4 regions of the Methylophilus sp. VKM B-3414 genome follow, and region 4 is predicted to be linked to each of the others. Evidence: predicted binding sites of a transcription regulator. Region 4 holds the regulator's gene; each other region holds the start of a gene.
The links. The regulator sigma-54, encoded in region 4, starts transcription at its own class of promoters, with help from an activator protein. The targets are predictions, from matches to a motif close to TGGCACNNTTCCTGCT.
Positions count from the first base shown of each region.

Region 1: a site for sigma-54 is predicted at 3,467-3,482, ahead of nifE (nitrogenase iron-molybdenum cofactor biosynthesis protein NifE). Genes of this name have one in related genera too.
Region 2: a site for sigma-54 is predicted at 5,975-5,990, ahead of Q9292_RS05360 (type II secretion system protein). Genes of this name have one in related genera too.
Region 3: a site for sigma-54 is predicted at 4,421-4,436, ahead of glnA (type I glutamate--ammonia ligase). Genes of this name have one in related genera too.

Region 1 is NZ_JAVTLI010000001.1:137,788-145,870, reverse strand. It holds gene erpA (iron-sulfur cluster insertion protein ErpA) at 1-4, shown strand, start outside; gene iscA (iron-sulfur cluster assembly protein IscA) at 21-344, shown strand; gene hscA (Fe-S protein assembly chaperone HscA) at 391-2,265, shown strand; gene fdx (ISC system 2Fe-2S type ferredoxin) at 2,262-2,600, shown strand; gene nifE (nitrogenase iron-molybdenum cofactor biosynthesis protein NifE) at 3,517-4,947, shown strand; gene nifN (nitrogenase iron-molybdenum cofactor biosynthesis protein NifN) at 4,961-6,385, shown strand; gene nifX (nitrogen fixation protein NifX) at 6,405-6,815, shown strand; gene Q9292_RS00685 (NifX-associated nitrogen fixation protein) at 7,219-7,692, shown strand; gene Q9292_RS00680 (CCE_0567 family metalloprotein) at 7,702-7,914, shown strand; gene fdxB (ferredoxin III, nif-specific) at 7,924-8,083, shown strand, end outside.
Region 2 is NZ_JAVTLI010000003.1:635,888-643,970, forward strand. It holds gene Q9292_RS05335 (PglL family O-oligosaccharyltransferase) at 1-1, opposite strand, end outside; gene uvrD (DNA helicase II) at 15-2,195, opposite strand; gene trmL (tRNA (uridine(34)/cytosine(34)/5-carboxymethylaminomethyluridine(34)-2'-O)-methyltransferase TrmL) at 2,441-2,905, opposite strand; gene Q9292_RS05350 (GspE/PulE family protein) at 3,047-4,699, shown strand; gene Q9292_RS05355 (type II secretion system F family protein) at 4,705-5,919, shown strand; gene Q9292_RS05360 (type II secretion system protein) at 6,065-6,487, shown strand; gene Q9292_RS05365 (Tfp pilus assembly protein FimT/FimU) at 6,501-6,953, shown strand; gene Q9292_RS05370 (type II secretion system protein) at 6,986-7,609, shown strand; gene Q9292_RS05375 (prepilin-type N-terminal cleavage/methylation domain-containing protein) at 7,593-8,083, shown strand, end outside.
Region 3 is NZ_JAVTLI010000003.1:49,025-57,107, forward strand. It holds gene Q9292_RS02500 (NAD(P)/FAD-dependent oxidoreductase) at 174-1,688, shown strand; gene Q9292_RS02505 (Lrp/AsnC family transcriptional regulator) at 1,740-2,018, shown strand; gene mtgA (monofunctional biosynthetic peptidoglycan transglycosylase) at 2,263-2,949, opposite strand; gene aroE (shikimate dehydrogenase) at 2,963-3,781, opposite strand; gene Q9292_RS02520 (rhodanese-like domain-containing protein) at 3,793-4,242, opposite strand; gene glnA (type I glutamate--ammonia ligase) at 4,609-6,018, shown strand; gene Q9292_RS02530 (DUF4124 domain-containing protein) at 6,145-6,636, shown strand; gene glnL (nitrogen regulation protein NR(II)) at 6,746-7,849, shown strand; gene ntrC (nitrogen regulation protein NR(I)) at 7,866-8,083, shown strand, end outside.
Region 4 is NZ_JAVTLI010000006.1:84,752-92,834, forward strand. It holds gene gltA (citrate synthase) at 1-989, opposite strand, end outside; gene Q9292_RS06765 (anhydro-N-acetylmuramic acid kinase) at 1,173-2,300, opposite strand; gene tyrS (tyrosine--tRNA ligase) at 2,425-3,663, shown strand; gene Q9292_RS06775 (RNA polymerase factor sigma-54) at 3,709-5,253, opposite strand; gene lptB (LPS export ABC transporter ATP-binding protein) at 5,260-6,003, opposite strand; gene lptA (lipopolysaccharide transport periplasmic protein LptA) at 6,012-6,662, opposite strand; gene lptC (LPS export ABC transporter periplasmic protein LptC) at 6,685-7,308, opposite strand; gene Q9292_RS06795 (KpsF/GutQ family sugar-phosphate isomerase) at 7,334-8,083, opposite strand, start outside.

The DNA.
Region 1 (8,083 bases), on a different contig from region 4:
ATAAACCACTGGAGTCGAACATGACTGTTACCCTTACCCCCAGCGCCGCCGGGCGTGTACAAAAATTCCTGGAAAGCCGCGGCAAGGGCCTGGGCCTGCGCGTCGGTGTTAAAACTTCGGGCTGCTCCGGCATGGCCTACACGCTGGAATTTGTGGATGAAGCGCGTGAAGAAGACCAGATTTTTGAAAGCCATGGCATTAAGGTGCTGGTAGACCCAACAAGCCTGGTCTATCTCGATGGCACCGAACTGGACTACACCAAAGAAGGCCTCAACGAAGGCTTTAAGTTTAGCAACCCCAATGCCAAGGCCAACTGTGGCTGCGGCGAGAGTTTCAGCGTTTAAGTTTCACAGCGGGGCATGCCCGCGCAGCGTATTCTGAGGAGTGACTATGGCACTGTTGCAAATTGCAGAACCGGGGCAAAGTGCGGCGCCCCACCAGCACAGACTGGCCGTCGGCATAGACCTCGGCACCACCAACTCGCTGGTGGCCACCGTGCGCAGTGGCGAATGTGTGGCACTGGCCGATGACCATGGTCGCCACCTGCTGCCTTCGGTGGTGCGCTATCAGGTGGCTGAGACCACCGTGGGCTGGGAGGCCAAGTTTGCCGCCGCCAGTGACCCGCGCAACACCATCGTCTCGGTCAAGCGCCTGATGGGACGCGGCCTGCAAGACATACAACACCTGGGGCAGTTGCCTTATCGCCTGGTGGACAGCCCGGGCATGGTCAAACTGGAGACCGTGGCCGGGGTGCGCAGCCCGGTCGAAATTTCTGCCGACATCCTCAAAGTGTTGCGTGCACGCGCCGAACACAGCCTGGGCGGTGAACTCACCGGCGCCGTGATTACTGTCCCTGCCTATTTTGACGATGCCCAGCGTCAGGCCACCAAGGACGCCGCCACACTGGCCGGTATCAATGTCTTGCGCCTGCTTAACGAGCCCACTGCCGCTGCCATTGCCTACGGGCTGGATAACGCCGCGGAAGGCGTGTATTGCATCTATGATCTGGGGGGCGGCACCTTTGATTTTTCCATCCTGCGCTTGCACCGTGGCGTGTTTGAGGTGCTGGCCACCAGTGGTGATTCAGCCCTGGGCGGTGATGATTTTGACCTCGCCATCTACCAGTGGCTATGCGGCACCTTGCAATTGCACACCCTGGATGCCGCCGACATGCGCAGCCTGCTCAACGAGTGCCGTCAGGCCAAAGAACGCCTGACCAGCCAGAGCAGCACCGAACTCCGTTGCAGCCTGTCCAGCCACGGCGACATCCACGCCATCCTCAGCCGCGAACTGTTTTTTGAGCTGAGCCAGCCTCTGCTGGCCAAAACCTTTAGTCCGGTGCGCCGTGCACTGCGTGATGCAGGCTTGCAAACAAACGACATTCAGGGTGTGGTGCTGGTCGGTGGCGCCACCCGCATGCCGCAACTGCGGCAAGCCGTGGCCGATTTTTTCAAACAGCCACCGCTCACCAACCTCGACCCCGACCAGGTGGTGGCGCTCGGTGCCGCCATGCAAGCCAATGCGCTGGCAGGCAACCGCTCAGACCAGGAATGGCTGCTGCTGGATGTCATCCCGCTGTCGCTGGGCATGGAAACCATGGGCGGCCTCAGCGAAAAAATCATCCCGCGCAACGCCACCCTGCCCACTGCCCGCGCGCAAGACTTCACCACCTTTAAAGACGGCCAAACCGCCATGAGCTTTCATGTGGTACAAGGCGAGCGCGAACTGGTGGCCGAATGCCGCTCGCTGGCCCGCTTTGAACTGCGTGGCATCCCGCCCATGGTGGCCGGTGCCGCCCGTATCCGTGTCACTTTCCAGGTCGATGCCGATGGCCTGCTGTCAGTCTCCGCCATCGAGCAAACCAGTAGCGTCGCTGCGCAAATCAGCATCAAGCCCTCCTACGGCCTGAGCGAAGACGAGATCACCCGCCTGCTACGTGCGGGTGTCGAACACGCCGAACACGACAAGCGCATGCGCGCCTTGCGCGAAGCCCAGGTGGAAGCCAGACGCTTGCTGGACGCCACCGAAACCGCCATGGCCGAAGACGGCCACAACCTGCTCAGCAAAGCCGAATGGGACCATATCTGGCAACATATTTACGCGCTGGCGGAAACCCTGATCATGGGTGACAGCAACAAAGTCGAAGACCTACGCCATGCCACCGAAGCCCTCAACACCGCCTCCGCCAGCTTTGCCGCACGCCGCATGGACCAAAGCATACAGCAGGCACTCACAGGCCAGCATCTGGAAAGCCTGACCGTATGACCCAACTCACCATCCTGCCCCACCCCGAACTCTGCCCCCAAGGTATGCAGATTGAAGCCAAGCCCGGCAAAGTGCTGTGCGACACCTTGCTACACGCGGGCATTGCACTGGAACACGCCTGCGACGGCGTGTGTGCCTGTAGCACCTGTCATGTGATTATCCAGCAAGGCAATGCCAGCCTGACGGCTGCCACTGATGAGGAAGAAGACCAGTTGGATAAAGCCTGGGGATTAACGCCGCAATCCAGACTGGCGTGCCAGGTGAAGATAGGCAGTGAAGCGTTGACGATTGCTTTGCCGAAATATAGTTTGAACCATGCCAGAGAGATGGATTGAGGACTTTTGCTGTTTAAGCTGGATGACGGTGTAAAAACGTTATTCTGCTGACTGTTTAATTGATTATCGTAGGGTGGGCATAAATGCCCACGCGGACGATTGATTGCTGTTTGGGATGTTATTTTTCGCCTCTAGGCGAGTTACTTTCTGGTGCTTGTCCCCCAGAAAGTAACCAAAGAGGACGACACCCAGCCATCACGGCCTTCGGCTCCCTTGCGTTGCTCAACAAAGTAAGCGGTCACGAAACTCGACCTGGCAGCTCACATAAAACGTGAGCTGCTGCGGGACTCAGACAGTCGCTCCCTTCTTCCTTACTTTGTTTCCGCTACTCAGCGCGATGGAATGGGATTTATCTCACCAAACTCGCATCGTTGAAGTTTGAACCGTTGAAAAACAGCAATTCCTTTATTCAATCCACGGACCGTTGCGCCAATCTGGTTTTCGGGGTCCCCATCTGCCGCGCCGAGTAGCGCAGGCAAAATAAGATCAAGCGAGCGGCTGTCCGAATCCCGCGGTGGGCTGCGGTGTGTGCAGCCCGCTAGGATGAGTTTCGCGAGCGCTTATTTTGGCGAGCAACGCAGGAAACAAGCGGAAGCTGGGGTGCACTTTCTTTTGGTTACTTTATCTTTGTGCAAGCAAAGAAAAGTAACTCGCCGATGGGCGAAAAGAAACCTATAAAAAGACCACTAACCTAGAGGCGAAAAAGAACATCACAAACAACAAGCAATCCCCCGCGTGGGCATCCATGCCCACCCTACAACATGCCATCCATTCCCACACCGATTGTCGCATTTGTCTTCTTTCCGACATTCCATGAATTAAAATAATATCTTTTAGAATCATAAAGTTAAAACATATCTATCGCATGGCACACTCCTTGCAATATCCATAACAAGAACTCCACAGGTGTCTTGTCATGGCAGCATTGAACGAAACAATTCAGGATGTGTTTAACGAGCCGGGCTGCGATAAAAATCAGGCCAAGGATGAAAAAGCACGCAAGAAAGGTTGTACCAAGCAATTGACGCCTGGTGCCGCCGCCGGTGGCTGCGCCTTTGATGGTGCCAAGATTGCCTTGCAGCCGATTACCGATGTCGCGCATCTGGTACATGGGCCGATTGCCTGTGAGGGGAACTCCTGGGATAACCGTGGCGCCAAGTCCTCTGATTCCAGTCTCTATAGAACTGGCTTTACCACCGACATGAACGAACTGGATGTGATTTATGGTGGCGAGAAGCGCCTGTTCAAGGCCATCAAGGAAATTATCAGCAAATATGACCCGCCTGCGGTATTTGTTTACCAGACCTGTGTGCCTGCGCTGACCGGCGATGACATCGAGGCGGTGTGCAAGAAAGCCAGTGAGAAATTTGGCAAGCCGGTGATCCCAGTGAATTCACCAGGCTTTGCCGGACCAAAAAATCTGGGCAACAAGCTGGCGGGTGAAGCATTGCTGGCGCATGTGATTGGCACGCAGGAGCCTGACTACACCACGCCGTACGACATTAATATCATCGGTGAATATAACCTGGCCGGTGAGTTGTGGCAGGTCAAACCGCTGCTGGACGAGCTGGGCATCCGCGTGCTGGCCTGTATTTCCGGCGATGCCAAATATCTTGAGGTGGCGCAATCACACCGCGCCAAGGCGGCTATGATGGTGTGTTCCAAGGCCATGATTAATGTGGCGCGCAAGATGGAAGAGCGTTATGGCATTCCGTTTTTTGAAGGCTCGTTTTATGGCATTGGTGACATGAGCGACAGCTTGCGCCAGATTGCCCGCCTGCTGATACAGCAAGGGGCGGATGCCGAGTTGATGACGCGCACCGAAGCAGTGATTGCGCGTGAGGAAGCTCGCGCCTGGGAGGCAATTGCCGATTACAAGCTGCGCCTGGCCGGAAAGCGCGTCTTGCTGATTACTGGCGGGGTGAAGTCCTGGTCGGTAGTCTCAGCCTTGCAGGAGGCTGGCATGGAGGTGGTGGGCACCAGTGTGAAAAAATCCACCGAGGAAGATAAGGAAAAGATCAAGGAAATCATGGGCGAGGATGCGCACATGATAGACGACATGCGTCCACGCGACATGTATGCCATGCTCAAGGAAGCAAAGGCCGACATCATGCTCTCGGGTGGGCGCAGCCAGTTTGTGGCGCTCAAGGCCAAAATGCCGTGGCTGGATATTAACCAGGAACGTCACCATGCGTATGCGGGCTATGTGGGCATGGTGGAACTGGTCAAAAACATCACGCAATCGCTGTATCACCCGGTGTGGCAACAGGTGCGGCAACCAGCGCCGTGGGAAACGGCGGTCAGCAGCGATGAGCCGCCACTGACCAGCGGCGACATCGCGGCCTGAAGGGAGCAAGACCATGGCACAAGTACTCAACCCCGGTAAAGCCTGTAGCGTCAACCCGCTCAAGATGAGCGCACCCATCGGGGCGGCGCTGGCCTTTATGGGCTTGCAGCACTGCCTGCCTACCCTGCATGGTTCGCAGGGCTGTACTTCATTCGGGCTGGTATTGTTTGTGCGGCATTTCCGCGAAATGATCCCCATGCAAACCACGGCCATGAGCGAGGTCACCACCATCCTTGGTGGCATGGACAATATCGAGCAGACCATCGTCAATATCTGGAAACGCAACCAGCCGTCCATCCTCGGCATCGCCTCTACGGGGCTGACCGAAACCAAGGGCGATGATGTGGATGCCTATCTCAAACTGATTGCGCAAAAACACCCCGAGCTGGCCGACATGCATATCCTGTATGTATCGACACCTGACTACGTGGGCGCGTTTCAGGATGGCTGGAGCAAGGCGGTGCTGAAAATAGTGCAGCACTTTGCACAGCCTGTGAGCGTGCGCCATGCACGCCGCGTCAATGTGCTGGCTGCCAGCCATTTAACACCGGGTGACTTGCAGGAAATTCGCGATATTGTCGAACTGTTCGGGCTGGAGGCGGTGATAGTGCCCGACATTTCCGGCTCGCTGGATGGCCATATCCCGGACGACTTTACACCGACTACACTGGGCGGCACCACTCTGGAGCAGTTACAGACCCTGGGCGCGGCACGCTATACGCTCGCTATCGGCGAGCAGATGCGCCCGGCAGCGCAGGCGCTGGAAGCCCAATGTGGCGTCCCCTACCGTCTGTTTGAGCGGCTGACCGGATTGGCCGCCAGTGATGACTTTGTGCAATGCCTGTCCGAACTCACCGGCACTCCCGTGCCGATGAAACTGCGCCGCCAGCGCAGCCAGTGTCAGGACGCCATGCTGGATGCGCATTTTTATACCGGCGGCAAAACCGTCGCCATTGGTGCCGAACCCGACATGTTGTGGAGCTACGGCCAGTTTTTGCTAGAGATGGGCTGTGACTTGCGCGCGGTGACCACCACCCACTCGCCGTTATTGGCGCAACTGCCTATAGAACAGGTTCAAATCGGTGATCTGGAAGATCTGGAAGTGCTGGCACAAGACTGTGACCTGCTGCTCACCCACTCGCACGGCAGGCAACTGGCCGAGCGCCTGCATCTGCCTTTTATCCGTATCGGCATCCCGACTTTTGACCGTATCGGCGCCGCACACAAAGTTAGCGTGGGCTACCGGGGCACGCGTGATCTGGCATTTGAACTGGCCAACACCTTTCTGGCACAGAGCCATGAACCAGCCCCTGATCACTGGTATCCCGCACCAGCAAGCGAGGCTGGTGCCGCCACCGGCTGCAACAGTTGTACGCCTGCTGGCAGTTGCCACAGCGCAAGCGACATGCATTTAGAAAGCACTGTGCATTTCAGTTAACCCCGTAAAGGAACCCACTATGAAAGTCGCGTTTGCCACACAGGATTTAAAACGGGTTGATGCCCACTTTGGCTGGGCCAAGCACCTGGCTATTTATGAGCTGACGCCAGAAAGCTGGACGTTTTTACACTCGGTGCCGTTTGATGGCGATTTAAAAGAAGATGGCAACGAAGACAAGCTGGCACCCAAGCTGGAAGTTATCAAGGACTGTGCGCTGCTGTATGTGGCGGCCATCGGTGGCTCCGCCGCTGCCCGTGTGGTGGCGCACAAGATACACCCGGTCAAAGTCACCGCCGATGAACCGATAGAAGAGATTCTGGGCAAATTGCAGGACGTGCTCAAAGGCACCCCACCCCCATGGTTACGCAAAGCCCTGCTCAAAGACCAGGCAGCCGCGCTGGACTTTGATGAGGAAGAAGAAACGGTATAGGTTTTAAAGGCTATTTACCACAGAGACACCGAGAACAAGAGCAGCAAGTGCATTCAGCAAACTAAGAATTTCTCTGTGACTTCTGTGCGCTCTATGGCTAATAAAGGTTTTAAAGGCTTTTTGAGCCACAGAGGACACAGAGCGCACAGAGGTAGTACCGGATAAATGTTTGGCCTGTGCTGTGATTAAAAAATGATTTCGTAAACGCAATGATTCGCCAATAAAACACAAAAGCAGCAAGTGCACTCAGCAAACTAAGAATTTCTCTGTGACCTCTGTGCTCTCTGTGGCTAATTAAAGCTTTTAAATTCATTTTGAGCCCCAAGGACACGGAGTGCTCAGAGAAAACCGAAGGCGTTTGAGTGTTAATGCGGTAAGCAATATTTATTTATAGGAGAAAAACATGACAGCAGTCGCCGAAGCGCCAGTAGCCAGTGATCCCTGGACCTCGCCATTTGTGATCGAACTGATTAAGCAATGGCGGGCGCAAGACACCCATGGCGCATGGGAGGGCAAGGATAATTCGACCTTGCTGGCGCCGTACATCATCAGCAAGGAACAGCGCCGCGAGATGCCAATTATCGGCGACCCTGACCCGGAAACCTTGTGGCGTCTGGAGTTGTTTTATAACGCGGTGGGCCTGGCGGTAGAACGGGAAACCGGCGTCATGGTCTCGCCCATGATGAAAATGCATCACGAGGGCTTTGGCAAGATGTTGCTGACTGCAGGCCGCCTGGTGGTAGTGAACAAGCATCTTCGTGATGTGCACCGCTTTGGTTTCGAGACCATGGACAAGCTGGCCGCCGAAGGCCAGAAGCTGGTACAGGCCGCAGTGGAAATGATACAAAAGTTTCCCGAAGTGGTGAATTACGGTTAGGAGTGCGCCATGAGTGACATAGAAACAAGTGACGTAGACACCATCAAGGCCGAGGTGAAAAAACTCAATGCCCAGGCCACCCAGCTCAAAATGGACTTGCATGATTTGTCCGAAGACTTGCCGACTGGCTGGGAAAAAATTCCGGAGGTGGCCGAGAAAACCTTCAAGGCCTATCAACAACTCACTGCTGCCCGCCAGAAATTGGTGGCAGCCGGTGGCTAGGAGCTTGCCATGGCATTTAGCGTAACCTTACCCAGCGGCGTGGCGTGGACGCCGCAATTTGCCGAGCAGATCGCAGAGGAAAAGTGCATAGGCTGTGGCCGCTGCTTTCGTGTCTGTGGCCGTGATGTGCTGGAGCTGGTGGGCATTACTGAAGACGGTGACCGCATCG
Region 2 (8,083 bases), on a different contig from region 4:
ATGGTTTGGTCTGGCTAGATCTTTTCCAGCTTGGCGTATTCGAGCATCAGTGTTTTTAATCCGCTGCTGCCAAAATTCACTTTCACCGCCAGATCGCTGGCGTTCCCCTCATAGCTAACCACAACCCCTTCGCCAAATTTGCTGTGGCGCACACTTTGACCAATCTTGAACGGATAGTTGGACTGGGTGCTTGCCGGTTGTGCAGCTGGCATGTTGTATTGACCGCCTGCCGCATAAGGTTTGGCAGCCGGTTTACTATTCAGGCGTTTGGTGAGGTCGGCAGGGATTTCATCGACAAAGCGTGACGGGATGCCGTAGCGGACTTGCCCATGCAGCATGCGGCTTTGCGCATATGTCATATACAAGCGCTGGCGCGCGCGCGTGACGGCGACGTACATAAGCCGCCGCTCTTCCTCAAGGCCACCATTTTCATAGGCAGCTTGCTCGTGTGGGAACAGGCCTTCTTCAACGCCGCTGATAAACACACTCTGAAACTCCAGACCTTTGGCGGCATGCACGGTCATCAGTTGCAGGGCCTCATGGCCAACGTCGGCTTGATGGTCGCCTGCTTCTAGGCTGGCATGGTTCAGAAACTGGGTCAGCAGGTCGGCATCTTCCTCCATGTTGTGATGGTTGCCCAAGTCCTGCTTGCTAAAGGCGACCGCAGCCGTCACCAGCTCTTGCAAGTTTTCAATGCGGTCTTCGCCTTCTTTGTCGTTTTGGTAGTGCGCCATCAGGCCACTCAGGTTGATGACCATTTCTGCCATTTCACCCAGCGTGATGCCGTAGCCTTGGTCAACAATTTGCCTGATCAAGGCGACAAAGCCATCTAAGCCTTTGCTGCCTAGCTTGCCTTCACCGACTTTGTTGGTGGCGGCCTGCCATAAGCTGCATTCATTTTGGCGCGCAGCTTCTTGCAGTTGCTCCAGTCCACGCGCACCGATGCCGCGGGGCGGGAAGTTAATAATACGCAACAAGGCCGTGTCGTCGTTGGCGTTGGCAATCAGCCGCATGTAGGCCAAAGCGTGTTTGATTTCAGCCCGCTCGAAAAAGCGCAGACCCCCATACACGCGGTAAGGGATGTTGGCCGAAAACAGGGTATGTTCGAGAATGCGGGACTGCGCATTGCTGCGGTAGAGTAGGGCCATCTCGCCCAAGGGCACGCCTTCTTTTTGCAGCATATTCACTTCATCGACAATAAACTGCGCTTCGTCGGTATCGTTGTAAGCCTCATAAATGCGAATCGGCTCGCCCTTGCCGGCCGAGGTCCACAGGTTTTTACCCAAACGGTTGCGGTTGTTGGCAATGATGGCGTTGGCGGCATCGAGGATGTTGCTGTGCGAACGGTAGTTTTCTTCGAGCTTGACGATATTCTGCACGTTGAAGTCGCGCTGGAAGTCATTCATATTGCCGACGCGTGCGCCACGGAATGCGTAAATGCTCTGGTCGTCATCCCCGACGGCAAAAATACTGTTATGTGCGCCGCCTAACAGTTTTAGCCACAGGTATTGCAGACGGTTGGTGTCCTGAAACTCATCGACCAGGATATATTGAAAGCGTTGCTGATAATGCGCACGGATGTGCGGTTCGCGTTCTAGCAGCTCGTAGCAACGCAACAATAATTCGGCAAAATCGGCCACGCCTTCGCGGTTACATTGCTGATCATAGGCCGCATAAATTTCGCGCAGTTTCTGGCTATGGCCGTCGTAAGCATCGACGCTATCCGCACGCAGGCCTTCCTCTTTGCAGCTATTGATATAGCCCATCACCTGCTTGGGTGGATATTTTTCATCATCCACATTCATCAGTTTCATCACGCGCTTGATGGCAGAAAGCTGGTCGGCGGTATCTAAAATCTGAAAGGTATTCGGTAAGCCCGCTTCACGGTAATGCGCGCGCAACATGCGGTTACACAAGCCGTGAAATGTGCCTGCCCACATGCCGCGTGTATTAATCGGCAACATGCTGGTGAGGCGGGTCAGCATTTCCTTGGCTGCTTTGTTGGTAAACGTCACTGCCATCAGGCCCATGGGGGAGGTTTGCCCGGTTTGGATCAGCCAGGCAATCCGTGTGGTGAGCACGCGGGTTTTGCCACTGCCCGCCCCGGCTAGAATTAGTGCCGAGACATGCGGCAGGGTGACCGCTTGCAGTTGTTTATCATTCAGGCCCTGTAACAGATTATTTTCAGAATACATGCCGTTATTATCGCATGATGCAGCGTTTCAGGCGCAGTCTAAGCACGTGCTTGTAGTCGGCAAATCGTTGCACTCAACATTTTTCTGGAACTTTTTAAAACCTCTTACACTCATACTTGCACGATGATGATGAATCATCTTTCCGCTTCTTTCCTCCCTGAGCGGAAGCCTTTACGATGAGGCCTATTGCCCCGATTTACCCCTTAATCGGGGCTTTTTTTGTCTGTAAGTTTTAGAAGGTGATTTTAAACACCACCGGTAAATCCGACTTGTCGCCAGGCTTCATACAGCAAAATTGCGGCTGAGTTGGATAAATTCAGGCTACGGCTATGCGGCAACATTGGCAATCTGACACGATGCTCTGCCGCAAATTGGGCGCGAATTTCTTCTGGCAAGCCACGTGACTCTGGTCCAAACACAAATACATCCTCGTCTTTAAACTGCAAATCACTGTGGCGCGTGCTGCCTTTGGTGGTCAAGGCAAACATGCGTTTTCCATGCAGCGCTTGCTGGCATTCCGCCCAGTTTTCATACACGGTCAACGCTGCATATTCATGGTAGTCCAGCCCAGCCCGCTTTAACTGTTTATCTGAAAGTTCAAAACCCAGTGGTTTGACCAGATGTAGCTTGGCACCTGCATTGGCACAGAGACGGATAATGTTGCCTGTATTGGGCGGGATTTCGGGTTCGAAAAGCACGATATGAAACATGTTTGGCTGCTTGTTTGCTTACGCAAGGATAGTATGACGGTGATATGATAGTCGAGAAAGTATCTCAAGATAAATAATTACAACGCCATGGCTCGTCCCGAGAAAATTAGATTAGGTGAAATTCTGGTCAGACAGAATTTCATGACCCAAGCTGAACTGGATCAGGCGCTGGAAGAGCAGCGCAAGACAGGCCGCCGCCTTGGACGGGTGATTGCTGAAAAAGGCTATGCCAACGAGCGGCAAATTGCTGAAGCCGTTGCACATCAGCTCAATATCCCTTTCCTGGATCTTGGCCAGTATGAGCTGGATCCCAAGCAGGTTCAAAAACTCCCTGAAGTGCAGGCACGTCGTTTCCGTGCCATTTTTCTCGAAGAGCGCCCAGACAGCATTCTGGTGGCGATGGTTGACCCTTCGGATGTCTATGCCTATGACGAGTTGGTCAGGCTGCTCAGGCGTGATATTGATATCGTCGTGGTGCAAGAGAGTCTGCTCATGCAGACCATTGATCGTTCCTATCGCCAGACTGAGCAGATTTCTTCACTGGCGCTTGAGTTGCAAGAGGACCTGGCAGACAGCAATGCCGATCTCTCAAGCATGATGGGTGTAGACCTGGGCGTGGACGATGCGCCTGTGGTCAAGCTGTTGCAGACGATTTTTGAGGACGCGGTGCAAGTGCGAGCGTCTGACGTGCACATTGAGCCGCAAGACAACAAGCTGCTGATCCGCTTTCGGATTGATGGTGTCATGCATTTTCAAACCCAGGCAGATATCAAAATTGCCACTGCGTTGGTCATGCGTCTCAAGATCATGGCTGGCTTGGATATCTCTGAAAAGCGCCTGCCACAAGATGGTCGTTTTGGCTTCTCGGTCAAAGGTAAGGCGGTCGATATGCGTATTTCGACCATGCCAACGCAGTATGGCGAAACGGTGGTCATGCGTCTGCTGATTCAGAACACTGCCCATTTTCAGCTCGATAAACTGGGTATGCCGCCGGCTTTGCTGGCACGCTTCCGCAAAATGATTAATCGACCCAGTGGCATGGTACTGGTTACCGGGCCTACCGGGAGTGGTAAAACCACCACCCTCTATTCAGCGCTTAGCGAGCTAAATACGCCTGAGACCAAAGTCATTACGGTGGAAGACCCGGTGGAGTATCGTTTACCCGGCATTATTCAGACGCAGGTGAATGAAAAAATCGAGCTGGACTTCCCCAAGTTGCTACGTGCCATTTTGCGGCAGGATCCCGATATTGTGCTGGTGGGCGAGATGCGGGATGAAGAAACTGCGCAAACCGGTCTGCGTGCCTCCATGACGGGTCACCTGGTGCTTTCCACTTTGCATACCAACGATGCTTCAACTGCTCCGGTGCGTTTGATTGACATGGGCGTGCCGCGCTTTATGGTGGCCATGTCCTTGCTCGGTGTTATGGCGCAACGTCTGGTAAGGCTAATTTGCCCGCACTGTGCTGAAGAGCATGCACCTACAGAGAGTGAAACAGTGTGGCTCAATCAGGTGTTGCCGGATGCAACCTTACCGACCAACTTCCGCCATGGCAAAGGCTGTCAACATTGCAACCGCACCGGTTATCTGGGGCGGGTGGGCTTGTATGAGTTTCTTGAAATGACCGATGAGCTGGCAATGGCAGCCAACATGCCGGATACCAACATCTTTATCAAAAAAGCGCGTGAACGTCTCAAAGGTAAAACCCTGCGCGACCAATCGCTGCAATTGGCGATTGAAGGTAAAACCACGCTGGAAGAAATCATGCGTGTCGATAACCAGTTTGAAGAATAACGCCTATGCCATTATTTGAATACAAAGGGCGTACCGAAGATGGCATGGTGGTGACTGGGGTACAAGAAGCCGCCGATGCCGATGCCTTGGGCACCGCGTTAATTGGTACCCGAATTACGCCGGTAGAGATTAAGCCCAAGAAAACGGGTGCTGTTGCGATTAACCTGTTTGAAGAGAAAATTACCAGTCTTGAAGTAATGATCTTCAGTCGGCAAATGTATACCTTGCTCAAGGCTGGGATTCCGATTATGCGCGCCCTCTCAGGAATTCAAAGCTCGGTGGGCAACTCTAAGCTGGCGCAAGTCATTGGCCAATTGCGCGTGGGCCTGGATTCTGGCCGAGAATTGTCGGTTGCCATGACTGAACACCCAAAGGTGTTCGATAATTTTTACATAAGTATGATTCGAGTGGGTGAGACAACGGGTAATCTGGACAATATTTTTCTGCGCTTGGCCGAACATATAGAGTTTGACCGCTTTATGCGTGGGCAAATCAAATCAGCTTTGCAATACCCCATGTTTGTAATTACCGCCATGGCCATTGCCATTGTGGTGATTAACGTCATGGTGATTCCGCAGTTTGAAAAAGTGTTTGCCACCATGCATGCCGATTTGCCATTGATTACAAAAATGCTGATCGCTTTTTCAAACTTCATGCGCAACTACTGGTTTGTACTGATCGGCATGATAGCCGCGGCAGGTTGGTCTTTTAAAGCTTATGTTAAAACGGCAAGTGGTCGGTCTAATTGGGACCGTATCAAAATGCGTATCCCGATTGCTGGAAAAATTATTTTTAAAGGTACCATGGCGCGTTTTGCGCGTAGCTTTGCGCTGTCTACTCGGAGTGGATTGCCCATTCTCTCCGCGTTGCGGCTAGTGTCACAAACGGTTGAAAATGACTATATTTCGGCCAAAATCTTAAGCATGTCTGCAGGCATCGAGCGAGGTGAGACCATTCTCAGAACTGCGACGCAAACCGGGGTCTTTAACTCACTGGTTTTGCAAATGATTGCGGTAGGTGAAGAGTCCGGTTCCTTGGACACCTTAATGCAGGAGGTTGCTGATATGTATCAGTCCGATGTGGAGTATGACGTTAAAACTTTGGGTGCCCAGATTGAGCCTATTTTGATTGTATTTCTAGGGGTGCTAGTGTTAATACTTGCGTTGGGGGTGTTTTTACCAATATGGGATATGAGTTCAGTGATGCTTAAAGGGAGTTAAACTCATTCTCTGGCATGATTAAAAACTGGACCAGAGTCAATGGACCAAAATTGTCTGGCATAGTATTTGCTAATGAGAGTTTAACGCAGTGTTAACCTGCCACTGTGATAAGAACGGCAGGGCATTTTGATTAGGAGTTTGAGTAATGAAAAAACAAGCTGGTTTTACATTAGTTGAGTTGGTGGTTGTGATTGCTGTACTCGGTATTTTGGCTGCGACAGCCTTGCCGAGATTTATCAATGTGCAAGCAAATGCGCAAAAAGCGGCTGCACAAGGATTGGCTGGTGCGGTGTCATCAGCAGCAAGCTTGGCCAAGGCGGCATGGATAGCAGGTGGTGCTTCGGGCACAACTGTAAAAATGGATAATACTAATGTCACGGTAAATGCTGCAGGTTCAACTGGTGAAGGATGGCCTGCTGCCACTAGTGGTGGCATTGATGCGGCGATTCAAGATAGAGCAGGTTTTACATTCGCAGCTGGTAGTAATAATGCAACCTACACTAAAGGGAGTTGTGTTATTACCTACGATCCTACTACTGGTTTGGCAACTGTAGGTAATGCCTGTTAGCTAAGCGCTGGTAATGAAGGGCTTTACCCTCGTTGAGCTTGTGGTTGTGATTATGCTAATGGGGATATTAGCGGCGGTAGCTGCTCCTAGATTTGCCAACGGCGATATCTTCGAAACCCGCGGTGACGCGGGTTTACTTTCATCTACATTACGCTATGCGCAAAAAACGGCAATTGCCCAGCGTCGGAATGTGTATGTGATTCTCAATAATGCGGTGCCAGATACGGTTAGCTTATGTTTCGATACCGCGTGCAATCAGGCAGTGATCAATCCTGAGACGACTGCTGCATATGTATTTACCAGCAGCAAGAATGTGGATATCACCTCAGACAACGTAAGCGTTGGCTTTGACGCACTCGGGCGGGTGGTGCCTAATTCTACGGTTAACTATAAAGCGACCAACAAGAAAAATAATGCGCAATCTGTGACCGTGACTGTTGAGGCGGACACCGGATACATACACTGATCAGTCCACCAGTTACAGGCTGGATAATAACAATGCATCACAACAAACATCACTCTTACAGACAACCAGGCAAATTGTGCGTGCGCTTGCATGCAGGTTTTTCATTGGTGGAGATGGTGGTGTTTATGGTGATTGTCACCACCGCCATCGCCGGTGTTATCGGTGCGCTCTCATTTATGGGACGTCATTCTGCAGATCCACTGGCGCGCAAGCAAGCAATCGCCATTGCTGAGTCGCTGATGCAAGAAGTCCAGCAAATGCCTTTTACTTATTGTGATCCCGATGACCCGAATGCTTCTACGGCGACAAGTTATGGCGATTGTACCAATCCACAAAATGCGACCTTAAATGGCCCCACTCCCTCTACAGAGAGCCGTTACAGTGCCACCGATCCATTTGATAATGTGGCCGATTATGGTGGATTTTCCATGCCTGGTGGTGGATGTGCCGGCATTTGCCGCATTGGCAATGCGACTGCCTTACCGGGCTTAAACCCTTACGCGGCATCCGTTGCAATTACTCAGGCGGGCGGGAGTGGTGCTTTTGCAGCGCTGCCAGCAGATGCGGTGTTACAGATTGTGATTACGGTGACAGGTCCCGCAGACACTACCATCCGGCTGACTGGATACAGGGTTCGTTATGCGCCGAAAATTTAACCAACCCAAATCTGCTATTTCAGGCTTCACCTTGGTGGAGTTGGTCATCGTCATTGTGGTGATGGCAATTCTCGGCGGTATTTCCGTCACCTTTATCAAAAATTCCATTTTGGCTTATGTGAATTCCGAGGCTTATTATGAGCTCGCTGATCGCGCCGATATCTCATTGCGCCGCATGTCACGCGATATCCGCAACGCCTTGCCAAACAGTGTCTGGGTGGCTGCTGATAATTCCTATGTAGAGTTTGTGCCGATCAAAGCTGGCGGCCGCTACCAGCAGGATACGCTGGATTTTGTCAGTGCGAATGACACTTTTAACGTACTCGGCGACCGTGTGCCTTCTGTAGACTCTGGCGACCAGTTGGTGATTTATAACCTTGGTATTCAAGGAGCAGATGTGTATGCGGGGGATACGATTCGATCCTTAACCAGCACTGGCACTAATCTCAGCACGCTTACATTTAGTGGTTCCGC
Region 3 (8,083 bases), on a different contig from region 4:
CGTGCAGCCACTATCCGCATTGCGCAGCCAAATGCAGTGCGCATGCAGGTTGTTGCCGAACGCGGATAGTGCAGGCAGTTTCTGGATAGTCGGCAAACTTTGCTCGCTCAATACTGCAGCCGACGATACAGGGATAGGCCCTGTATGATTTTTTTAAGCGCAAAGGAAACCGTATGAATATTGCGATTGTGGGTGCCGGGTTTGCCGGTTTGAGTACAGCAAAAGTGCTGACTGCATTTGGTCACCAGGTCACGGTGTTTGAGAAGGAGGCTGACGTCGGCGGGGTGTGGAGCGCCTCCAGACGCTACCCTAGCCTGACCACACAAAATGTGAAGTCCACCTATGCCTTTTCAGATTTCCCCTATCCCAAGCATTACCCTGAGTGGCCGAGTGGCGAGCAGGTGCAGCACTATCTGGATGCCTATACCAAGCAGTTCAATTTTGCACACCTGATCAGCTTGAATACCGAAGTGAAATTGGCTACACCGGTTGGTCAAGGCTGGCAACTCACCGTCAAGACCGAAGGCAAAGCAGAGGAAACGCGACATTTTGATTTTTTAATTGTCTGTAACGGAATTTTTTCGCAGCCCATGATCCCGGACTATCCGGGTGCAGCCGAATTTACCGCCGCAGGTGGCCGTATTTGCCACACCAGCGAGTTCAAGGAGCTTGCAGATGCCAAAGGCAAACATGTGCTGATTGTGGGCTACGGCAAATCTTCTACCGATGTGGCACAAGCGGTTTGCCAGCAAGCGGCGAGCACCACGGTGGTGGCCAGACATTTGATCTGGAAAGTGCCCAAACGACTCATGAATGTACTCAATTACAAATACCTGTTTTTGACGCGCATGGGCGAAGGCTTGTTTAAATATATCCGGCTTAAAGGTATAGAGCGCTTTTTGCACGGCATCGGCAAACCAATCCGTAACAGCATGCTGAATCAGGTGCAGTGGGTCATCAACCGCCAATGCCGCCTCGAAAAACTGGGCCTCAAGCCTGACCAGCCACTAGAATCGATTGCGCGTAGCACCGTCAGCCTGGTCACCGAAGGTTTCTTTGAAAGCGTGGGAGCGGGTCATATTGACGTTGCCAAACAAAACAGCATCACAGGCTTTAGCATTGAGCATGGCGTGCGTTATGCACATTTAACCGATGGCCGTCGCTTGCCAGCCGACATTGTGATTTGCGGGACAGGCTGGCATCAGCGTGTGCCTTTTTTAACTGATGAAGTGATGAAACATGTGACCGATGCAGAAGGTAATTTTGTGCTGTACCGGTCGATGGCACCGGTTGGCATACCAGGTCTGGCGTTTAATGGTTATAACTCTTCATTCTTTAGCCAGCTCAATGCCGAAGTAGGCGCTTACTGGCTGGCCGACTGGATTGGTGGAAAGATGAAGTTGCCGACCGCAGAAGCACAACGCAGCACAATCAAGGAACGTCTGGCATGGATGGAAGCGCGTACAGAAGGCAAACACTCTAAAGGCACCAATATCATTCCGTTCTCACTGCATCATATTGACGAGTTGTTATCGGACATGCGCCTGCCGCTGGGCGTCGCGACCCGCTTCAAGCAGTGGTTTTTACCGATTGATCCGGCGGATTTTCAGTATTTGCACAAGGCCCTGCTGCAACGCCATCAGCCTCATGCTGCACAGAAGATGCCGGTACAGACCAAAACCGTTTGAAGGGCGTAGCCTCCGCCGCGCACAGGCGGAGGTCTTGAAAAGGAGTGTCTTATGATGACGTGTATTATGCTGGTGAACGCTGAGCGCCAACAAATGGCCACGGTGGCGGAAACCCTGGCATCATTAGCGCAAGTGACAGAAGTCTATTCAGTGAGTGGTCAATATGACCTGGTGGCCGTCATACAAGTCACCGGGCCCGAGGCACTCTCTGCACTGGTGAACCACCAACTGGCTGCCATCAACGGCATTGTGAGAACCGAAACCATGCTATCACTGCGCACGTACCGCAAACAGGATCTGGACGCCATGTTTGATATCGGGTCCAGTTAATACCGGCCACCTACTGAAGTTTGGTGAGGTAAGCGTGGATGCGTTCAAAAAAATACGGCCAGTTACCTGGCCGTTACCTCACACCCTTGTAAAACATCTCGCTGTCAAAGGCTAAGGTCAACATGCAACCTGCCTGACGGTGCATCTGCATACACCGCCGATGGAAATGATGTATCAAATCCATTGATAGCAAACATTGTATGCAGGCGTGTTTCACGTTCATGCCTAAATCAGGCCCGTAAAATCAGGGTATTTTGACCAATCGCATGCGCGCCTGAATGGTAGCGGTGTGGCGATTTAAATAGCGGGTACTGCGGTGCAGATCATAAAAACGCGGGTTAGGAATCATGGCCGCCAAGCGCGCCGCTTGGGCGGGTGCCAGACTGGCGGCCGAAGCGTGAAAGTAATGCTTGGCCGCCGCTTGTGCACCGAACACGCCCTCGCCCCACTCAATCACGTTCAGGTAGATTTCCAGAATCCGGCGCTTGGTCATGAGCTTTTCCAGCATAAAGGTAATCACCGCTTCTTGTGCTTTGCGCCAGGGCGTGCGATGCCCGGATAAAAACAAATTCTTGGCCAGTTGCTGGCTAATGGTGGAGCCGCCAGCGACGATTTTGCCCTTCTTGAGGTTTTTCTCAAAAGCGGTTTCGATCCCGACCCAGTCAAAGCCTTCATGGTCAACGAATTTGCTATCTTCCGCCGCAATCACTGCGCGTTTTAAATGGTTGCTAATCTTGGCGTAAGGCACCCACTGCTGCTGTATGGTGGCTTCGGGATGGCTTTCTTGCATCACTTCCAGCCGCGCCTGCATGAAGGCAGTGGCGTCCGGATTGTGATCTACCCACCACAAAATATGGCCGAGTATCCAAACCTGATATAACAAGGCCCAGAGTAAAAACAGGGCAAAAAACAGCTTGATGCTTTGTTTCATGACTGAAAGAAGATTAGCGGAATGTCTGAATCACTGGGGCCGTGTCAGGACGCAAGCCATGCCAGATAAAAAACGCTTCTGCCGCCTGCTCTATGAGCATGCCCAATCCGTCTGCCACCTGTGCGCCTGCGGTACGCGCCTGCTGCATAAACGGCGTCTCCCGGCCATACATCATGTCGTAAGCCAGGGTATGCGTGCCAAACACATGCGATGAAAACTGTAATGGCGTTTCAGTCAATCCTGCAGAAGTGGCATTAATGACCACATCATAGGTCTCGGTAAGTGCTGCAAACGTGGTCACAGCCAGCGAGACGCCACATTGCCCCCCCGCGCCCGCAAACTTATCCAGCATGGCTTGCGCCTTATCCTGCGTGCGGTTAGCAATGGTCAATTGCGCCGGGCCTTGTGCAATCAACGGCAGCATCACGCCTTGCGCCGCGCCGCCTGCGCCCAGCAACAAGATTTTTTTTGCGGCTAGGACCGTCTGGTGATGTTTGAGAATGTCATTGACCAGCCCACAGCCGTCAGTATTGTCGCCCTGAATTTGCGTTTGCCCAAAACTGAGGGTATTCACTGCCCCGGCCGCCTGCGCGCGTTCAGATAAAGTCTGGCTCAAGTCATAGGCTTCAAATTTGAATGGCACCGTGACATTTGCACCCACATACCCTTGCTGCTGCAATTGCTGCACCGTGGACGCAAAGCCATCCAGAGGTGCCAACACCTTTTCGTAAACAATCGTCTTGCCAAATTGCTGCGCAAATGCCTGGTGAATCAACGGCGATTTGCTGTGCGCAATCGGGTGGCCAATGACTGCGTATTTTTCAACCGACATACCAAGATCACCTAGTTGGACCAGGGCAAGCCTGCATGTTTCCAGCCATTGATCAGGGTTCTTTGCTTGGCCTCATTCGCTTCGCCTTCAAAGCCTTCGAGCATATTGTAGGCGTTGGGATATCCGAGTTTTTGCGCCAGCAAGGCAGCATTATGGCTGCGGCCACCCGTGCGGCACATAAATACGACGGTGCGCGCAGGATCAACCAGCGCCTGTAGCTGATCGGCAAACTCAGGATTGGCAATCATGCCTGGATAAAATGCCCATTCCAGATGGGCCGCCATCGGCACGCGCCCAACCAACTCCAACTCGGCACGTGAGCGCACATCCACCAACACCGCATTTTGATCTTGGCTAATCAGCGCATACGTCTCCTGGGGCGTCATCGCGCCGGCATACGGCAAACCATTTTGCTGAGCACGCTGAGCGGCTTGTTGCAAGATTTTTTCAACACTCTCCAAATGACACCTTCACTCTTTCAATCACTTAGTTAAACCGCGAGTATACCTGTGAAAGCCATGCAAACACATTTGGCACCATTTTTGTGCTCAATTTGTTGCAGTGCACCTAATTAGTGCCCATTGATTTTGCTTTTTTATGTCAGATATCTCATATCCATGCAAAATGCCTGTTTTTGGGTGGCATGCTTCCTGCTACTATTACATCCTAAGATTCAATGGAATTCGTAAACCAAAAATTCCACATATCTATTTGTTTTGCTAGTTTGTGTTTTTATATTTGCTCACGTTCCGGGACATCCGCAACATGTCCCTTTTTTGCGTGCGCAAGTTGAATCATTTTAGATCTTGATCACTGAGGAGAATGTAATGTCCGTTGCAAACGTAATGAAACTGGTTGCGGAAAACGACATCAAATTTGTTGATTTCCGTTTTACCGACACCAGAGGTAAAGAGCAGCACGTGACCGTGCCAGTGTCTGCCTTCGACGAAGATAAATTTACCGAAGGTCATGCCTTTGATGGTTCTTCCATTGCTGGCTGGAAAGGCATTCAAGCCTCTGACATGCAATTGATGCCTGATGCAAGCACCGCATTCATCGATCCATTTTTTGACGAACCAACCCTGGTTCTGACCTGTGACGTGGTAGACCCTACCGATGGCAAAGGCTATGACCGTGACCCACGTAGCCTGGCTAAGCGCGCAGAGGCTTATCTGAAATCCAGCGGCCTGGGCGACACTGCTTACTTTGGTCCAGAGCCAGAGTTCTTCATTTTTGACAGCGTACAATGGGATGCCACCATGGGTGGTAGCTTTGTGAAAATCAACTCCGAAGAGGCCGCTTGGTCCTCAGGTGAAAAATTCGAGGGCGGCAACACTGGCCACCGTCCAGGCGTTAAAGGCGGCTACTTCCCAGTGCCTCCTGTCGATTCATTGCATGACATCCGCTCTGCCATGGTCATGACCTTAGAAGAACTGGGCGTGCCTGTTGAAGTGCACCACCACGAAGTGGCAACAGCCGGTCAATGTGAAATCGGTACTAAGTTTGCGACCTTGGTACAACGTGCTGACTGGACACAAATCCTGAAATACGTAGTGACTAATACTGCACACGCTTACGGTAAAACTGCTACATTTATGCCTAAACCGATGTTTGGTGACAACGGCTCCGGTATGCACGTACACCAGTCGGTATGGAAAGATGGCAAAAACCTGTTTGCAGGTAACGGCTATGCAGGCCTGAGCGACTTCGCTTTGTACTACATCGGCGGCATCATCAAGCACGCACGTGCTTTGAACGCGATTACCAACCCAGGCACCAACTCATACAAGCGCTTGGTTCCACACTACGAAGCACCAGTGAAATTGGCTTACTCAGCTAAAAACCGTTCTGCTGCGATTCGTATTCCATTTGTGCATTCAGACAAAGCACGCCGTGTTGAAGCGCGCTTCCCAGACCCGATTGCTAACCCATACTTGGCTTTCTCAGCCCTGTTGATGGCTGGTCTGGATGGCGTTCAGAACAAGATTCACCCAGGTGAACCAGCGACTAAAGACTTGTACCATCTGCCACCAGAAGAAGATGCATTGATCCCAACAGTATGTTCATCTCTGGAACAAGCATTGGAGTATCTGGATAAAGACCGCGAGTTCTTAACACGCGGCGGCGTTTTCTCAGACGACTGGATTGATGCATACATTGCATTGAAAATGGAAGAAGTCACTAAACTGCGCCAAACACCACACCCAGTGGAATTTGGTCTGTACTACTCCTGCTAATCACAAGAGCACGCACTAAAACAGGGCAGCCCAGGCTGCCCTGTTTTTTTATGTGCGCGCTGTTCCGTCAACGTTTTTAGGCGAGCAGACGTTGATACCCTCAACGATCTACTCTAAACTATTGCCATGAAAAGACTTTTTTACATTTGCACCTTCGCGCTCATGTGCAACCAAAGCTGGGCAGATATTTACAAATATACCGACAGTAACGGCGTCACCACCTATACCAATATCAAACCCGAAGGCAAAAGCAAGGCAGAGCTCATTATTAGTGGGCCCAGAACCGCAGAGCCTCCTCCCCCTGCCAGGGAGAAAAAAGCCAATGTAAAAACACCCTCTCCGGCCGATTTTCCCAAAGTCGATAATCAGACACAAAATCAACGCGACCAAAAGCGGCGAGAGCTATTAATGAACGAGCTTTCTCAAGAAAAACAAGCACTTGAGAATGCTCGCCTGTTATATGAAGAAGCCCAGAACACGCCAGAAGTCTACAGAGGCGCCAATGGCAAAACGTTTAGAAACGTCGCCAAGTATGAAGAAAAACTGCGAGTGATTGAGGCGGAAATTCAGGCACATGAGCGCAATATCGAGCTGTTAAATAAAGAACTCAACCTTTAAATGCACCATTTTGGGGGCTTGCTCAATCATTTTTACGCTTCTTGTAAGAATTGGCTTGGGTTTTGCTTTAAAACAGGGCGTGATTCACTCTTTTTAACAAGCTCAGGACATGGTACAGAAATCTCCCAACGGCTTTAGTGGTTTAGAGCATATTGCCACGGCAGTCATTTTGCTTAATAACCAACTAGAAGTTACTTACGCCAACTCCAGCGCCGAGATTCTGTTTGCATTTAGTGCCAACCAGATTCAAGGGGCGCATATCCATGACGTATTTGTGAATTGCGAAATTTTGCAAATGGCCGTGACCAACGCCATAGAAACACAGAGCCCATATCGTGAGCATGAGTTTGCACTGACCACCCAACGCGGCCATACAACGGCCGTGACCTGCACAGCCACCCCTATTTCAGCCGCGTTCAACCAAACGCCGGAAGACATGCTGATTCTGGAGTTTGTGCAAATGGATCAGCAATTGCGTATTGCGCGTGAAGAGCGCATGTTGATACAGCAGCAAGCCAACTCTGAATTACTCAGGAATCTGGCGCATGAGATCCGCAACCCGCTAGGCGGCTTGCGTGGTGCGGCACAATTGCTTGAATTTGAGTTGCCGCAACCCAGCCTAAAAGAATATACCCAGGTGATTATCAAAGAGGCTGACAGACTACATAGCCTCATGGACAGACTGCTGGCACCTCACCGCGTGCCAAAATATGAGCCCACCAACATTCATGAAGTGCTGGAGCGCGTACGCAGTCTGTTACTGGCAGAATCGCCTAACCATATCCGCGTGATCCGCGACTACGATACCAGCTTGCCGGAGCTCATTGGCGATCGCGAGAAACTGATACAAGCCGTGCTCAATATTGCGCGTAATGCGGCACAAGCGATGCAACAGCATCAGACCGAAGGCGCGAGCATTACTTTCCGCACGCGTGCTGAGCGCCAAATTACGCTAGCCAGAAAACGTTACCGTGTCGGGATTCATTTAGAGATTATTGATAACGGCCCAGGCATCCCTGCCGGCATCAAAGAACGCATTTTCTACCCGCTGGTATCTGGTCGCGAAGGCGGCACAGGCTTGGGCCTTGCGCTGGCGCAAACCTTTATCACCCAACACCATGGCATGATCGACTGTGATTCACAGCCGGGTAAAACCATCTTCCATATATTGCTACCTATTGAAAGTACGCAATTAAAATCATCAGTACAATAATTCACGAGAAACAGCTATGAAGCCAATCTGGATCCTAGACGACGACAAATCCATCCGCTGGGTGTTTGAAAAAGCACTTGCCCGCACGGACTTTGATTTCAAAACATTTTCATCCCCGGCAGAAGCACTCAACGCTTTAAATCGTGAACAACCCCAAGTCATTGTCAGTGACATCCGCATGCCGAATGGCTCGGGCCTGGACTTTTTATCCGAGGTAAAGCAGCGCTTTCCCGA
Region 4 (8,083 bases):
AGTTCATTGAGCACTTCATGGCAGGTTTTTCGCATGATAGAAGCGCGGGGGTCCATGTTGCGATAAACGCGGTGACCAAAGCCCATCAGGCGGAAGCTGTCGGTTTTGTCTTTGGCGCGTTTGATAAATTCGCCGATGCGGCTGACGTCGCCGATTTCTTCCAGCATGTTAAGTGTGGCTTCGTTGGCGCCACCGTGTGAGGGGCCCCATAGCGAGGCGATGCCGGCTGCGATGCAGGCAAACGGGTTGGCGCCGCTGGAGCCGACCAGACGCACGGTAGAGGTAGAAGCGTTTTGCTCGTGATCTGCGTGCAGAATCAGAATCCGCTCAAACGCACGGGCCAGAATCGGGTTGGGCACATAGTCTTCACAGGGCGTGGCGAACATCATGTGCATAAAGTTTTCGGCGTAGCCCAATTTGTTTTTGGGATACATGAATGGCTGGCCGATGTTGTACTTATAGCTCCAGGCGGCAATGGTGGGAACTTTGGCCAGCAGGCGCATGGCAGCCACTTTACGTGATTCCGGGTCGGACACATTGTTGTTGTCTGGATAGAAAGCCGCCATGGCGCCTACGACCGCGATCATGACCGCCATCGGGTGCGCATCGCGGCGGAACCCACGAAATACATTGCTCATCTGGTCGTGCAACATGGTGTGTTCGCTGATGGTGCTCACGAACTCCTCACGTTGATTGTTATCCGGCAGTTCGCCGTGCAGCAACAGGTGGGAGACCTCAAGGAAGTCACAGTTCTCGGCCAGTTGCTCAATCGGATAGCCACGGTAGTAAAGCAGCCCTTTTTCACCATCAATAAAGGTAATGCCAGACGTACACGATGCAGTAGACATAAAGCCAGGATCAAACGTGAAATAACCATGTTTACCCAGGCTGCGGATATCAATCACATCCGTGCCCAGTGAGCCTTTTAGTACCGGTAGCTCAATTGCGCTACTATCGTTGTCAAATGTAATGGTCGCCTTGGTAGCCATAACGTACTCAGTCTTTAATCAAGTTGGTTAAATTATACGCAATCGTTTTGTTTTATCACCGCTTGTGCGGTGACTGTCGCGGAAAAGTTAAAAAAACAATCAAAAGCCTGCACCAGATGTAATCAAGTCACTGGTGCGTTTGCACTGCTTTTGGGAATCATTGCTACGCGTCGTTGCCGGTGCTTAGTTGGGGTAAACGGCACCCAGAATACGTGGCCCAGCCGCACCTGTTACCGCGGCCAAATTGCCCGGCAAATGATCTACACAGCGTTGCGCCAGCCAGGCAAAGGCGACCGCTTCCACCCAGTCCACGCCAACGCCCAATTGATCCGTCAGCTGTATGGACTGACCAGACAGCGCCTGCAGTCTATTCAGCAAGGCCAGATTATGTGCACCACCCCCACAGACGTAGACTTCCTGAGCCCCTGGGCAGAATCGCGTCAGTGCATCGGTGATGCTCACTGCTGTTAACTCAAGCAAGGTACGCGCCACATTTTGTGCACCGTCGGGGTACTGATGCAGCAGTTGCATTAACCAGGTGTCGTTAAACAGGTCGCGTCCCGTACTTTTAGGTGCGGTCAGTGCAAAATAAGGATCGGCCAGCATCGCATTGAGCAAGTCTGGATTAATTTTCCCGCCAGCTGCCCAGTGCCCGCCCGCATCATAGGGTTGGCCTGTGTGTTGCTGCGTCCAGGCATCCATGAGCAGGTTGCCGGGTCCCGAGTCAAAGCCTGTGACTTGTCCGTGTGCTGGCAGATCACTCAAGTTGGCAATGCCGCCGATATTAATGACGACGCGATGCCTGTCTGCACTCGTAAACACCGCTTGGTGGAAGGCCGGCACTAACGGTGCGCCTTGGCCGCCGGCGGCAATATCGCGACTTCTGAAGTCGCCAATGACCGTGATCCCTGTTAATTCTGCCAAGCGGGCATGGTTGCCCAATTGTATGGTGTATGCCATGCCCTCTGCCAGTGTCGGACAGTGCCGGATGGTCTGGCCATGGCAACCGATGGCTGTCACGGCCTCGGCACGGATGTCGGCGAGCTTAAGCAGTTGCTTGACGGCTTGCGCGTAGAGTTCTGCGAGCTGGTTAGCAACCACTGCGGCCTCGTGTAACTCGTTATTGGCGGGCGTGTGCAAGGCCAGTAGACGCTGTTTAAGCGCGTCAGGGTAGGGCAGAAAATAGGTGGCCGTTTGTCTCAGTTGCTCGCCCCATTGCGAGGTGAGCACGGCATCCACCCCGTCCAGGCTGGTGCCAGACATCAGTCCAATAAACAAACGTGGCTGGGAGCGATCGGCAGAAACTTGCATGGGTGTCATTTTAACACTGCTCCAGCCGCGCTTACAGAAATGCATGGGATTACGTTAAAATAGCTGTTTTACTTATTTGAGACGGTGCCATCAGTGCGCATCGTTGTATTTGACGGATACCCGCATGACCGATACCAAACAACCCTCATCTGAAGTGCCAGCATTGAGCCCAGAAATTGCCAAGGCGTTGGCCATTATCAAGCGTGGCGCAGATGAGTTACTGATCGAGCAGGAGCTGGTCGAGAAACTGAAAACAGGCAAGCCGTTACGTGTGAAAGCTGGCTTTGACCCTACCGCGCCCGACTTGCACCTGGGTCATACCGTCCTCATTAATAAATTGCGCCAGTTGCAGGATCTGGGCCATCAGATTTTATTCCTGATCGGTGACTTTACCGGCATGATTGGTGACCCGACTGGCAAAAGCGCCACCCGTCCACCCTTAACCGTGGAGCAGGTCAAGGCCAACGCCGATACCTATGCTGCACAAGTCTTTAAAATACTGGATCCTACCAAAACCGAGATTGTTTTCAACTCCAACTGGTTAAGTGAACTCGGTGCGGCGGGGATGATCAAGCTGGCTGCCAGCCATACCGTGGCCCGCATGCTGGAGCGCGATGACTTCTCCAAACGCTTCAAGGGTAATCAACCGATTGCGATTCACGAGTTTCTGTACCCGTTACTGCAAGGATATGATTCGGTCGCCCTGCAAGCGGATCTTGAGCTCGGTGGTACCGACCAGAAGTTTAACCTGCTCATGGGGCGTGAATTGCAAAAGCAGGCCGGCCAGTCGCAGCAATGTGTGCTGATGATGCCGCTGCTGGAAGGGCTGGATGGCGTCAATAAAATGTCCAAATCACTCGGTAACTACATTGGCATTAGCGAGGCGCCAGAGACTATTTTTGCCAAGATCATGTCGATTTCAGATGAACTGATGTGGCGCTATATTGATTTGCTGTCTTTTGCGACGCTGGAAACCATTGCCGAATGGAAGGCGCAAGTCGCCAGTGGCGCAAACCCCCGCAATATCAAGGTCGGCTTTGCCCAAGAAATTGTGGCGCGTTTCCATGGTCAAGCCGCGGCTGAAAAAGCCTTGCAGGACTTCCAGACCCGTGCCAAAGGCGGCATCCCGGATGACGTGCCCGAAGTTGAAGTGACCATTGAAGGCGACAGCATCGGCATTAGCCAATTGTTAAAACAGGCGGGCCTGGTTGAAAGCACCAGTGAAGCCATGCGCGCAGTGCAGCAAGGCGGCGTCAAGCTCGACAGCGTCAAGGTGGATGATAAGAATCTGCCTTTGACTAAAGGTGTGACAGTGATCGCACAGGTGGGTAAACGTAAATTTGCCAAGATCACAATCAGGTGATCGGAGCTGAGAAACAAAAAAGGCCGCATCTGCGGCCTTTTTTGTTTAGAGCGTTTTGCGCAAGTTCGCGGGCGGAATATTAAGGGACTCGCGATATTTGGCTATGGTACGGCGGGCAACGACGATGCCTTGTTGTGCCAGTGTGTCGGTGATCTGGTTGTCCGACAAAGGCTTTTTCGGGTTTTCTTCGGCCACCATTTGCTTGATCAAGGCTCGGATGGCGGTGGCAGAGCAGGAGCCGCCTGCGTCTGTGGCTACCGAGCTGCCAAAGAAGTATTTGAGTTCATAGACGCCACGCGGTGTGAGCATATACTTATGCGTGGTGACACGTGAAACTGTGCTTTCATGCAAGTCGAGTTCTTCGGCGATTTCACGCAGTACCAGTGGGCGCATGGCTATTTCACCATGCTCAAAGAAGTTGCGTTGGCGGTCTACAATGGCTTGCGACACGCGCAAAATGGTCGAGAAACGCTGCTGGATATTCTTGATCATCCATTTGGCTTCCTGCATCTGGCTTTGCAGGTATTGGCCTGAACTCTCGCGGTTGCGCTTGAGGATGTCCGCATACATCTGGTTGATGCGCAGTTTGGGGATCACGCCATCATTTAAGGAGGCGACCCAAATGCCCTTGATTTTTTTAACCACCACATCGTGCTGGATAAAGTGATCGTGACTAAAGCTGGAAAACTCGCTGCCGGGTCTGGGGTTTTGCTGGCGGATCAGGTGCTGCGCCGCCTTGAGTACCGCTTCATCGCAACCAAGCACCTTGCGCAGTTTGACAAAGTCTTTGTTGGCAAGCAGCGCCAGGTGGTCTTTGGCAATGGCAATGGCGGTTTGCAAGTGTGGCGTTTCTTGCGGCAAACGCGTCAGTTGCAAGAGCAGGCACTCGCGTAAATCGCGCGCACCTACGCCTACAGGGTCCAGATTCTGGATCAGCTTGAGGGCGGTTTCCAGTTCCAGCAGCTCGACCTCAAGTTCGAGTGGCAAGTGCTCCACAATCTCCTGCAGATCTTGCTCCAGATAGCCATCATCAGTGATGCTATCCAGTAGCAGTTTGACCAGGCTCATGTCACGTTGCGATAAATGTGCCAGTTGTATCTGATCAATCAGATGCTCGCGCAAACTGATGCTGGTGGTTTCCTGTCTGGAAAAGTCACTGTCTTCGTCTTCCTGATGATTGCGTCCGGCTTCGTCCCAGTTGCTGGTGCTGCCAAACTCTTCATAATCATCTTCAAACTCTGGCGGCGTGAATTCCTCGTTTAAATTGGGCAGGTCGCTCTCGCTCCCGCCCAGCTCATCGTGCAAGTCTTCACGCAGACTTTCTGCCGGTGCGGTGATCTCTTGCTGCGTTGCCATGTCAAACGAGCTGGCATCTGTCGGCTCAGCTTCTACAGTGGGGGGAGGCGGTGTGTTATCTTCAAACTCGCCTTCTTCACCGTCTGACATTTCCAGTAACGGGTTTTCCTGCAGGATGGTTTCCAGTTCCTGGTTCAGTTCCAGCGTGGAAAGTTGCAGCAAACGGATCGATTGCTGCAGCTGCGGCGTCAGCGCCAGATTTTGCGAAATACGTAATTGCAGGTTCTGTTTCATGACGGATTACAGCCTAAAATTCTTGCCCAGATACACTTCACGCACACCTTCGTTCTGAATGATTTCATCGGGCGTGCCTGCTGCAAACACAGCGCCTTCATTGACAATATAAGCGCGGTCACAGATATCCAGCGTTTCGCGCACATTGTGGTCGGTGATTAAAATACCAATATTCTGACTGCTCAGGTAGCGGATGATTTTCTGGATTTCGATCACCGCAATCGGATCAATCCCGGCGAACGGTTCATCCAGCAAAATAAATTTAGGGTCAGTGGCCAGGCAGCGCGCAATTTCAACGCGTCGACGTTCGCCACCAGACAAGCTGACGGCCTGACTGTTGCGGATGTGCTGGATATGCAATTGATCCAGCAAGGATTCAAGCCTCGCCTCACGTTGCTCTTCCGTATAGGGACGGGTTTCAAGAATGGCGAGGATGTTGTCGGTTACGCTGAGCTTGCGGAAAATGGATGCTTCTTGGGGCAGATAAGCCAAGCCCATGCGCGCGCGCTCATGCATGGGCGCGCGGCTCACGTCGGCGCCATTCAGCGTAATGTTGCCTTCATCCAGCGCAACCAACCCTACAATCATGTAAAAGCTGGTGGTTTTGCCTGCCCCGTTGGGACCCAGCAAGCCGATCACTTCGCCACTGCGTAACTCAAGCGTCGTGTTTTTGACGACGGTACGGCCCTGATAGGTTTTTTTCAGGCGGTTAACCTGCAAATGGTTCTGATCTGCTGCCATGGTTTCCATCTTTAAGCTTACTCTTTGCCTTGCTCACCAGTGTTTTCGGCAGGGGCAGGTTCGACCTTGAGTTGCAAGGAGCGATTCATCCGTAATCCCTGTTGAGAGGTTGGCTTGTTGTCAATGACAGGCGGTGTGGTTTTATTTTTAGGCTGTATGGTGGCCTTGACGCGGCTGCCAGCCGTCCCGTTCGGGTTGGCTTTGGTGCCGCCAATCACCTCGGCATACTCGGCATTGGCGTCGTAGCTGATGTAGTCCCCGGTCACGATGTCTTCACCACGTTTAACCCAGGCATTGGTATACAGTTGCACTTTATCCATGCGGGCGTTGTATTCGATACGTTGACCACTGCCTTGCATCCACTCGTCTTTACCGGTACGTTTTTGCTTGAATGTGGTGGGGTTGCCGGTACAGGTGCTATGTTGAAAGCCGTCCTGATCCTCGCGTACGATCATTTTGTCCGCCTTGATTTGCAAAGTGCCCTGATTAAGAATCACGTTGCCCGTGTAGATACTAATTTTTTTAGCATCGTTCACGGTCACGGTATCCGCCTCAAGCTCTATCGGTTGATCTCGGTCGGATTCTTCGGCCAGCACACTCAGCGGCATGGACAATAGCGCCCATACGCTCATGCAGATCGCTAAAAATAAGGGCTTGTGCGTGTTCAACTCATTTCTCCATAATCAACGGTCATTGGCGTTCTGTGTTTGACGCCTGGGCCGGGCTTGCCAAATTGCTGGCGACGGGTGGACGCTCATAATGCACATGTACCCGGTTAAACAATTGCATGGTATCAGCCCGGTTATCAAAACGCATGCCCGTGCCTGTAATCACTGTCGCCGGTTTTTGGCGGATGACCACCGGCTGGTCTGTGTGTGCTACCTCGGTATCCGGCTCCAGCCAAAGCCGCTCGGTTTGCATTTGTGTTTCTGGCTTGGTGGCGGAGGCTTGGCGGATCACCTTGACCTGTTTGCTAAACTCGACCAGTTTACCATTGGCGGAAACACGTCCTTGCTGACCATAAATTTGCGTGTAAGGCTTGTTCAGGCCAAACTGGGTAAAGCGTGGCCGCTGCAATTCTGTATAGTCATTGGCAGGAAAGTGGCGCATTTTTGCGGCCGCCAGCACATATTTGGTATTACCGGACGCATCCGTGCGGGTACTCACAAAGTTGTACAACATGTAGTCCGGCGCTTGGCGATTAAGTATGTTCATTTTGAGTGCTTGCTCTTGCACATTCTGGTTAATCCAGAAGGTCAGCAGCGCCAGCAACAGCATTAACGCAATCGGCAACAAAATGGGGTGTTTAAGCATGCCTGAATTCTAATGCCTGTATAAGCTAAACGACTTTGGCTTTCAATAAGTCATGCATATTGAATGCCCCTACCAACTGCCCTTGGGCATCGACTGCCAAAAAGCCATTTATTTTGTGCTGCTCCATCATGTTAACTGCTTCAACCGCCATCTGATTCGTCTCCAGCAAATACGGCTGTTTGTTCATCACGGAATCAATGGATGCCTGTGGATTGTTCTTGCCCTGCATAAACAAGCGGCGCAAATCGCCATCGGTAAAAATGCCTATTGGGCGTTGCGCGTGGTCCACAATAGCCGTGAAGCCCATGCCCTTGAGTGAAATTTGCGTGATGGCTTCCTGAATGGAGGCGTGTTGATCAATTTGGGGCACGGCCTCGCCGGTACGCATGACATCCTTGATGCGCACCAGTAGCCGTCTGCCCAAGCTGCCACCGGGATGCGAACGGGCGAAGTCTTCCGCAGTGAACTCACGCAAATCCAGCACGCAGAGTGCTAAAGCATCGCCAAGGGCCAAGGCCGCTGTCGTGCTGGCTGTGGGAGCCAAGCCGAGTGGGCAAGCCTCATGGCTCACGGCAGCACTCAAATGCACTTCCGACTCACGTGACAAGGTGGAGTCTTCGCTGCCCGTGATGCTCAACACCCGAGCACCGATGCGGCGGATCGCCGGTAAAATATTAATAATTTCATCACTCTCGCCAGAATTGGACAGCGCGATCACCACATCTTCTGCCGTAATCATGCCCAAGTCGCCGTGGCTGGCCTCGGCCGGGTGCAT